2 regions of the Paeniclostridium hominis genome follow, and region 2 is predicted to be linked to the other one. Evidence: riboswitches for the same ligand, from Rfam matches in the RefSeq annotation. Region 2 holds a riboswitch; the other holds the start of a gene.

Region 1 (5,405 bases), on a different contig from region 2:
AATGTAGTGTATATGTATGATACTGTAGATGAAATGTATAAGGAATACTTAAGTGGAAATTTTAATTTAGAATTAGAAAAAAAATATGATGTAGAAATAGGTTTTTTAGGTATATTTACAACATGGGTAATTTGTAGATTTGGAACTCCAAATGCAAAGAAAATAACTTGGCTTCATGGTGATTTTTCTTTGATGGTATGCGGAAATTCAAAAGATTATGTAACTGATATATATGGAAGAATGGACAAAATTATAAGTGTATCTGATGGAGTAAGTAAATCATTTACAGATTTTGTAGGAAATGGTCTAAATTCAAAACTACAAAGAATATACGTTCCTAATGATGTATCTAAAATACGTGAATTATCGTTAGAATATATAAAATACAAAAAAAGTAAATTTACTATAATGTCTATAGGTAGATTGGGATCAGAAAAAGGATTTGATAGATTAATTAAAGTTCATAAAAAACTAATAGATGAAAGAATAGACCATGAGTTAATAATACTAGGTAGTGGAGAAGAAGAAGAAAATTTAAGAAAACTAGTGAAAGATTTGAAGTTAGAAAGTAGCTGTAAATTAATTGAATATCAAAAAAATCCTTATCCATGGGTAAAAATGTGTGATGTGTTTGTATCACCGTCTTATGCAGAAGCATTAGGCCTTGCAATCATAGAGGCTATGGTATTAGGAAAACCAGTAGTTGCAACAGATAATCATGGATCAAGGGCTTTATTTAAAGATAAATTAGGTCTTATGGTTTCAAATAGTGAAGATGGATTATACTATGGACTTAGACTTATGATATTAAATAAAGATATAAGGGATTTATATATAAGAAATTTAAAGGAAGTAGAAAAATTTGATTTTGATAAGTCTATTGTTATGCCTGAAATAGAAAAATTATTTGATGGAGGCAAAGAATGATTTCTATAAGTTTATGCATGATATTAAAAAATGAAGAAGATGTTATAGGAAGATGTTTAGATTGTGTAAAAGACATAGTAGATGAAATTATAATAGTAGATACAGGCTCAACAGATAAAACAAAAGAAATAGTTAAAAAATACACTGATAAAATCTATGATTTTAAATGGATAGATGATTTTGCTGCCGCTAGAAATTATTCTTTTAGTAAAGCTACAAAAGACTATATATTTTGGATAGATGCAGATGAGGTATTATTTAAAGAAGATCAAATCAAGTTATTAGATATAAAGAAAAATTTAACTTCTAATATAGACACAGTTACAATGACAGACCACAGAGGATTAGATGAAAGTGGAGAACCATTGTTAAGATATAAAAGAAATAGATTAGTTAAAAGAAAAAATAATTTTAAATGGGTTGGATTTATACATGAATACTTAGGAGTTAGTGGGAATGTATATGAAAGTGAAGTAGCAATAACACATCAAAAACTACATGATGCAGGAGATAGGAATCTTAGAATTTATAGAAAAAAATTAGATGAAGGTCATAAATTATCAACAAGAGATATTTATTATTACGGAAAAGAGCTTTATTATAATAAGTTTTACGATGATGCTATAAAAATTCTTACTGAATTTAGTAATATGGATGTGTGGGTAGAAGAAAAAATAGATGCTATGTGTAAGGTATCTGATTGTTATTTTTTTAAAGGTGATTACAAAAATGCTAGGGAAAGTATATATAAAACTTTTGAATATACATCTCCTAGAGCTGAAGCAGTGTATAGATTAGCAGATTGCTTTAAAGAGGAAGGTAGATATGAAGAAGCAATAAGTTGGTATGAAAGTATATTCAACTTGGAAATGCCAAAAAATTGTTATGGATTTATTTCTCCAGAATATTGGACTTGGAAACCTCACCTTCAACTTACTGTTTGTTATTATACAATAAATAAAATAGAAAAAGCTATAAAACATCATAATGAGGCTTATAAGATTAACCCTAATAATGAGTATATAGCTCAAAATGAGCAGTTTTTTAACAATGAGCAATAAATTATAAAATTTACATTTATTTATATATATGAATCTTATTAAATAGTATTATTTTTTTTAGAGAGTTTATAAAAAAATAAACTCTCTAGATTATTTTGTTGAAATTTGTTAGAATAATGGAGTATTAGTTAATTTTATAAATCTAAGAAAATTAGAGGAATATAAAGATATTTATAGAATTAATAAATATGTGATAAATTAAATATATCTATTGTAGGTTTTTAGAAATAAGATTAAAAGGGAAAGAGGTTAAAATCCTCTGCAGTCCCCGCTACTGTGAAGCTGATGAAACTTTCAAATACCACTGTAATGTATATTATGGGAAGGGAAAGGAGTAAAATGAAGCCAAGCCAGGAGACCTGCCTACAGTAATTAAATTAGTTTCTTCGGGATGAAGGAAAATAATTAAAAAAGTAATATCTTGGTTTTTTATAGGCTTAGGTATTATTTAAGATGTTATTTAAATCCTAATCCAAAAGTTAGGATTTTTTTTGTACCTGATAAACTTAAAAACTATATTTAAATTTATAAATTAATTTATCACAAAAATTTATATTATTTATAATAAAAAGTGAGGTACTAAAATGAATTATTTAACACTATCCGTAGTAGCCGGTGTTTTAATTGTACTGTTAAACCCGACTACATCAAGCGCTATGCATATCATGGAAGGATTTTTACCAGTAAAATGGTCAATACTTTGGACCATAGTATTTATTCCATTTTTCGTATATGGATTAAAGGCAATTAATGAAATAGTTAAAAAAGATCCAAAGAAAAAGGTATTATTAGCATTAGCAGGAGCTTTTGTATTTGTATTATCAGCACTAAAAATACCATCATTAACAGGTAGTTGTTCACACCCTACTGGAGTAGGATTAGGAGCAATATTATTTGGGCCAGCTGTTATGGCTGTAATAGGGACAATAGCATTATTATTCCAAGCAATATTACTTGCACATGGTGGACTTACTACATTAGGAGCTAATGCTTTTTCAATGGCAATAGTTGGACCTATAGTTTCATATTTAATATTTAAGTTTTGTAGAAAAAGAAATTTAAGTATTGGTGTGAGTGTATTTTTAGCAGCGGCATTAGGCGATTTAGCTACATACACTGTTACAGCAATACAATTAGCACTAGCATTTCCTGATCCTGCAGGAGGAGTGATTGGATCTGCAGTTAAATTCTTAGGAGTATTTTTCACGACTCAAATACCTATAGCTATAGCAGAAGGATTATTAACTACTTTAGTATATAATTTAATAACACAAAATAATGAAGAAGGAGTTGAAGATAATGAGTGCAAATTCGAAAACTAAAACTAAAAACTTTATATTACTTGCTTTAACAATAATACTTATAATAACTCCTTTACTTTTAAATTCTAAAGCTGAGTATGGGGGAGCTGACGGAGAAGCAGAAAATTTAATTTCTGAAATAAACCCAGATTATAAACCATGGTTTAGTAGCTTATACGAACCACCTAGTGGAGAAATAGAAAGTTTATTATTCTCTACACAAGCAGCAATAGGAGCTGGATTTATAGGATATTATTTAGGTTCTAGAAAAGGTAAAAAAGGTAAATGCTAGAAATTGATAAATGTGCTTATAATAGCAATCTAACAAATGCTAATCCAATGATTAAAGTAGGTGTTACTTTTATTTTTATGGCAATTTCTTTAATAACTAATAGTATTAGTCTACATTTATTAATAATGTTATTTATAAGCATGTTAATTGTGTTTTTAGCAAGAGTTGATATTAAATTGTATATAAAGTGCTTAAAGATACCTATATATTTTTTAATTATAGGAACTACACTTAATTTAGTTAATATATCTTTTGAAAATAAAGATTTTTTATTTGATATAAAAATATTTAGTTTTTATATAGGTACGACTAAATTTGCAATTGAGAATTCTATACATATATTACTAAGAGCTATGAGCTCAGTTATATCTATTTATTTTTTAATACTTACTACTCCATTTAATCAGTTAATAATTATATTTAAAAAATTGCATATTCCAGATACATTATTAGAACTTATGGTTTTAATGTATAGATTTATATTTATTTTCTTAGAAGAAGTAAAAAATATATATAAATCACAGCAATTAAAATTTGGGTATACAAATTTAAAAAACTCGTATAATTCAACGGCACTACTTATAAAAGTCTTGTTTTTTAGAATGATGAAAAGATATGAGGAAATGAGTATAACTTTAGATATAAAGTTGTATGATGGGAAATTTCATATATAGGAGAGAACTATGTTTAAGGTAAGTAATTTAACATACAAGTACGATAAATCAAATAAGGCAATAGATAATATAAGTTTAGATTTCTCAAATGGAAATATGATTGGAATAATTGGAGCAAATGGTTCTGGAAAATCCACTTTATTTATGAATTTAGTAGGTATCTTAAAACCGTCTGATGGAAAGATATTTTATAATAATAAAGAATTAAGTTATAAGAAAAAAGATTTATATAACTTAAGAAAAGAAGTAGGTATAGTATTTCAAGACCCAGATAAGCAAATATTTTATTCAAGAGTATATGACGATGTTGCTTTTTCTTTAAGAAACATTGGTTTGGATGAAAAAGAAGTAGATAAAAAAGTACATAGAGCATTAGAGCTTGTTAATGCCCTAGATTTAATAAATAAGCCAGTACATTTTTTAAGTTATGGTCAGAAAAAGAGAATAGCAATAGCATCTGTAATAGCTATGGAAAATAAAGTAGTTCTTTTAGATGAACCAACAGCAGGGCTTGATCCTGAAAGTACAAAGGCTATAGTAAAAATATTAAAAGATTTATGTGATAAAGGAATTAAAATAGCTATATCAAGTCATGATATGGATTTGATATATGAAATTTGTGATTACATATATGTGCTTAATAAAGGAAATGTAGTAATAGAAGGAGATTGTGAAACTGTATTTAAAGAAGATAAAGCTATAGTAAATGCTGGATTAAATCTTCCTTGGCTTGTAAAAGTTCATAAGAATATGAATTTACCTTTATTTAAAAAAGAAGAAGAACTTTATATCTACTTTAATAGTTTAAAAAATAATATTTCTTTAAATGATTAATATTTTGATTAAAAAATTCTTAGATTTATTCTAAGAATTTTTTTGTTTTACACAAAATAAATATATAGTATATACTAAATGGTGTTTTTTTATAAAAAATATGATTTTTTTTATAAAAATAGTTGCACAAAAAAGGAAAAAAGTATATAGTATAACATATAAAGAATAAATTAAATAAATAATATATACTAAATAATGATGGAGGTAATGTTAATGTGTACTTTAATAGCATATGGAAGTAATAATGGAATAACTAAAAATTTAGCAATGTCTTTATCAGAAAAATTAGATTTAGAGGTTGATGTTAGAAATACAA
Region 2 (5,405 bases):
TAATAAGAAATTAATATGAATTAATTTTAATTTATTAATATAGATAAGGTTAAAGGGAGGATTTTAATATGAAAAAGTTTGTTTGTACAATATGTGGATATATACATGAAGGAGAAATGCCACCAGAAGTGTGTCCTATATGTAAAGCGCCAGCTAGTAAGTTTGAGGAAATGAAAGGTGAAATGGTTTGGGCTGATGAACATAGAATAGGTGTAGCCCAAGGTGTTGATGAAGAAATAGTTGAAGGATTAAGAGCTAATTTTACAGGAGAATGTACAGAAGTAGGAATGTACTTAGCAATGAGTCGTCAAGCAGATAGAGAAGGATATCCAGAAGTAGCAGAAGCTTATAAGAGAATAGCATTTGAAGAAGCAGAACATGCAGCTAAATTTGCTGAATTATTAGGCGAAGTAGTAGTAGCAGATACTCAAGCTAACTTAAAAGCAAGAGTAGAAGCAGAATACGGAGCAACTGATGGAAAATTAAAATTAGCTAAGAAAGCTAAAGAATTAGGATTAGATGCTATACATGATACAGTTCATGAAATGTGTAAAGATGAAGCTAGACATGGTAAAGCATTCTTAGGTTTATTAAACAGACATTTTGGGAAATAATATAATAAGAGGAATTATATAATTCCTCTTATTATATTAACTAAAAATCAGAAAAATTTTGAAATTTATGATTTAATATAGTAATATAGGGTAGTATATATATGAGTAAAGTCAAAAGTTAACAAAATTAAAGGTTGAATTGATAGGGAAATTAATAAAAAGTTTATATAAATTTAGGAGGATTATAAATATGAAAAAATTTGTTTGTACAATATGTGGATATATACATGAAGGAGAAATGCCACCAGAAGTGTGCCCTATATGTAAAGCACCAGCTAGTAAGTTTGAAGAAATGAAAGGTGAAATGACTTGGGCTGATGAACATAGAATAGGTGTAGCACAAGGCGTAGATCCAGAAGTAGTAGAAGGATTAAGAGCTAACTTTGTAGGAGAATGTACAGAAGTAGGAATGTACTTAGCAATGAGTCGTCAAGCAGATAGAGAAGGATATCCAGAAGTAGCAGAAGCTTATAAGAGAATAGCATTTGAAGAAGCAGAACATGCAGCTAAATTTGCTGAATTATTAGGCGAAGTAGTAGTAGCAGATACTCAAGCTAACTTAAAAGCAAGAGTAGAAGCAGAATACGGAGCAACTGACGGAAAATTAAAATTAGCTAAGAAAGCTAAAGAATTAGGATTAGATGCTATACATGATACAGTTCATGAAATGTGTAAAGATGAAGCTAGACATGGTAAAGCATTCTTAGGATTATTAAATAGACATTTTGGGAAATAATATATAAAGGAGGAAATCTAAATAGATTTCTTCCTTATTTATTTTCAATATATTTAAGTAAATAGAAAGTATAAATTGCATTAGACAAAATACTAAATAGGCAATTTTAGTCGTTGGATGATGTATAAGAAATTAAATTAGTAAATATGGTTAAAGGATTTTATCAAACTAAATTTTTAGATAAATATCTTTATACTGTAATAATACTAGTTTAAATATAATATGATTAAAATATAAAGATATCTAAATATAAATAAAGGAGTAATAATATTTTTATAGAATACTATTACATATGATGAAAATTTAATATACTATATTATAGGTTTTTATTTATAAAATTAATAGGGAAAGAGGTTAAAATCCTCTGCAGCCCCCGCTACTGTTATGCTGATGAAACTTTTTATACCACTGTGACTTAATATAAGTTATGGGAAGGAAAAGTAGTAAGATGAAGCTAAGCCAGGAGACCTGCCTATAATATATAAATTAATTTCTTCGGGGTGAAGGAAAATAGTTTAAAATTTGTATATAATAAGTTGATGATGATTATTTTGTATACAAACTATTAAGTTATATTAATCCTAATCCCGGTATTGGGATTTTTTTATTTTAAATCCTAATATATAATTAAGCCCCTAATCTTATTAGATTAATATAAATAAAGAAATTATATTTTAGCCTAACTTTAGCTCCTTAGATTTTATCTAAGGAGTTTTTATTTAATTATAAAGACGATATGATTTTAAAGATTGTAAATTATGGATATCATTAATATGTAGAATTAATAAATTTGAATTAATATAGATAATAGATTAAAATATACATATAACATTGACTGTAGGAGGTAATTAATGGATATAGATTCGCTAAACCCCGCCCAAAAAGAAGCGGTACTTAAAACAGAAGGACCAGTACTTATATTAGCAGGAGCTGGATCTGGAAAAACGAGAGTTTTAACAACTAGAATAGCTCATCTTATGAAAAATAAAGGAGTACATCCTAGTAATATATTAGCAATAACATTCACAAATAAAGCGGCAAATGAAATGAAGGAAAGAGTTGAAGAAACCATAGATTCAGATGTAAAAGATATGTGGATAACAACTTTCCACTCATGCTGTGTTAGAATGCTTAGAAAAGATATAAATAGAATAGGCTATAATAGATCTTTTGTTATATATGATAGTTCAGACCAAGTAACTTTAGTTAAAGATTGTTTAAAAGAACTTAATTTAAGTGACAAAGCATTTGAGCCTAAAGTTGTTATAAGTTATATATCTGGAGCAAAAGATAAATTACTAACTCCTAAAGAATATAAGGATATGCATAGAAATGATGCTAGAATGAGTAAAATTGCTGATGTATATACACTTTATCAAGATAGATTAAAAAGAAATAGTGCACTTGACTTTGATGACTTAATAATAAAGACAGTAGAATTGTTAAAGACTGAAGAAAGTGTACTAGCTTATTATAGAAATAAATTTAAATATATAATGGTTGATGAGTATCAAGATACAAGCAAAGCTCAATATGAATTTATAAAATTATTAGCTAAAGAGCATCAAAATATATGTGTTGTTGGAGACGATGACCAAAGTATATATGGTTGGAGAGGTGCAGATATAAGAAATATACTTGAATTTGAAAGAGATTATGAAGATGTTCATGTTGTAAAATTAGAACAAAATTATAGATCAACTCAAGTCATATTGGATGCTGCAAATACAGTTATATCTAACAATATAGAAAGAAAAAGAAAAAAACTGTGGAGTGAGCAAAAAGAAGGGGAAAAAATAAAGATACAAGTTGCAAATGATGAAATGGAAGAAGCTGATTTTGTAGCTGATAATATATGGAGAATCCATAGAAAAGAAAATAAACCTTTCAAAGATTTTGCAGTACTATACAGAGCAAATGCACAGGCACGTGCTATAGAAGATGCTTTAAATAGAAGTCAAATACCTTATAATATATATGGTGGTACTAAATTCTATGAAAGAAAAGAGATAAAGGATTTAGTTGCTTATTTAAGAGTTCTTCAAAATGTACAAGATGATATATCTTTAAAAAGAATAATAAATGTACCTAAAAGAGGAATTGGACTTAGAACTATAGAAAAAATAGAAGATAGAGCAAGTTTAAGACAAGAAAGTATATTTTCTGTGCTTTTAGATGTAGATACTAATTCAGATATATCTACAAAAGCTAGAGCAAATATAAATGGATTTGTAGATTTAATAGGAACACTTAGAGTAATAAAAGATGCTTATTCCGTAAGTAAGCTTATAGAAAAGGTACTTGATGTTACAGGGTATTTAGATGAACTTGAAAAAGATAAAAGTGAAGAATCTCAAGATAGAATAGATAACTTAAAAGAGTTTATATCTATAGCTATAGAATTTGAAAATACTAGTGAAGAAAAAGATTTAGAAACTTTCTTAACTAATGTTGCTCTTACTTCTTCAGAAAGTGATGATGAAGAAGACGATAGAGTATCTCTTATGACTATACATACATCTAAAGGACTAGAGTTTCCTGTAGTTTATTTAGTTGGTATGGAAGAAGGATTATTCCCAATATCAAGGGCCGTAAGATCTATGAGTGAGTCAGATATAGAAGAGGAGAGAAGACTTTGCTATGTTGGGATAACAAGAGCTAAAAAAGAGTTATATATGACACTTACAAAGAAAAGAACTCTTTATGGAAAAACTAATCCATCTATACAATCAAGATTTATGGAGGAATTACCAGAAGAGTGCATAGAAAAATTAAATAAAGAGGAGCATGAGCTAAGTTATTCTAAAGCAAATTACAATATATTAGATAAGTATAAGCAAAAATATATGAAGTCTATGAATAAGGCAAATGTTGCAAGTAAGGTTAATGCTACTATAAAAGAAAGTAAAACTGAATCTAATGTTGATGATATAAAATTAGGTTCTAAGGTTCATCATCCTAAGTTTGGGGTAGGAACTGTAGTAGCAGCTTCTGGCTCTGATTTAACAATAGCTTTTAATAATCAAGGTATAAAGAAAATAAATAAAGAATACACTACATTAGATTTACTATAAAATTTAATATAATTAAGGGGGATTTAATATGAATTCAAAAGAATTTGCTAGAAATTTAATCGGGTTTATAGAGAAAAGTCCAACAGCTTTTCATTCAGTAGAAACATCAGAAGAATTATTAAAATTGAATGGATTTAAAAAACTTGATGCTAGAGACAAGTGGACTATAGAAAAAGGCGGAAAGTATTACACAACTAAAAATTCATCAGCTATAATAGCTTTTACTGTTGATACTGATAATTTAAAAGAGGATGGATTTAGAATAATAGGTTCTCATTCAGATTCACCTTCATTTAGAATTAAACCAAATCCAGAGATGGAAGTTGAAAAAACTTATTTAAAACTAAATACAGAATGCTATGGAGGACCTATATTAAACACTTGGTTAGATAGACCACTAGCTATAGCAGGTAGAGTTATATTAAAAGGAGAAGATATACTAAGACCTGTTGAAACTTTAATAAATATAAATAGACCTATATGTATAATACCTAATTTAGCTATACACATGAATAGACAAGTAAATGAAGGCGTAGCTTTAAATAAGCAAAAGGATATGTTGCCATTAGTAGGATTATTAAATGATACATTAGAAAAAGATAATTTCTTAATAAAAACTATAGCTAATGAGTTAGGAAGAAAAGTAGAAGAAATACTTGATTTTGATTTATTTTTATATGAATATGAAAAAGGTATGCTAATAGGACCAAATGAAGAAATGATATCTTGTGGAAGACTAGATAATTTATCTATGGCACATGCTAGTTTACATGCATTAATAGATTCTAAACCTTCAAGAGGCGTTAATGTAGTATCGGTATTTGACAATGAAGAAGTAGGAAGTTCAACTAAGCAAGGAGCAGATTCTAATATGCTAATAAATGTATTAGAAAGAATATCTTTATGTTTAGGTCAAAGTAGAGAAGAATTCTTTAGAAGCTTATATTCCTCATTTATAATATCTGCTGATCTTGCACATGC

The links. Region 2 has a riboswitch for cobalamin ahead of pcrA (DNA helicase PcrA). Riboswitches for the same ligand answer to the same signal wherever they lie in the genome.
Region 1: another riboswitch for cobalamin. It lies ahead of H8891_RS07820 (energy-coupling factor ABC transporter permease); the one in region 2 lies ahead of pcrA (DNA helicase PcrA).

What each region holds. Positions count from the first base shown of each region.
Region 1 is NZ_JACRWD010000001.1:1,608,231-1,613,635, reverse strand. It holds gene H8891_RS07830 (glycosyltransferase) at 1-927, shown strand, start outside; gene H8891_RS07825 (glycosyltransferase) at 924-1,988, shown strand; cobalamin riboswitch at 2,187-2,369, shown strand; gene H8891_RS07820 (energy-coupling factor ABC transporter permease) at 2,573-3,310, shown strand; gene H8891_RS07815 (energy-coupling factor ABC transporter substrate-binding protein) at 3,288-3,581, shown strand; gene cbiQ (cobalt ECF transporter T component CbiQ) at 3,575-4,255, shown strand; gene H8891_RS07805 (energy-coupling factor ABC transporter ATP-binding protein) at 4,265-5,089, shown strand; gene H8891_RS07800 (flavodoxin domain-containing protein) at 5,303-5,405, shown strand, end outside.
Region 2 is NZ_JACRWD010000004.1:871-6,275, forward strand. It holds gene H8891_RS10585 (NADH peroxidase) at 69-614, shown strand; gene H8891_RS10590 (NADH peroxidase) at 805-1,350, shown strand; cobalamin riboswitch at 1,654-1,840, shown strand; gene pcrA (DNA helicase PcrA) at 2,202-4,424, shown strand; gene H8891_RS10600 (M18 family aminopeptidase) at 4,453-5,405, shown strand, end outside.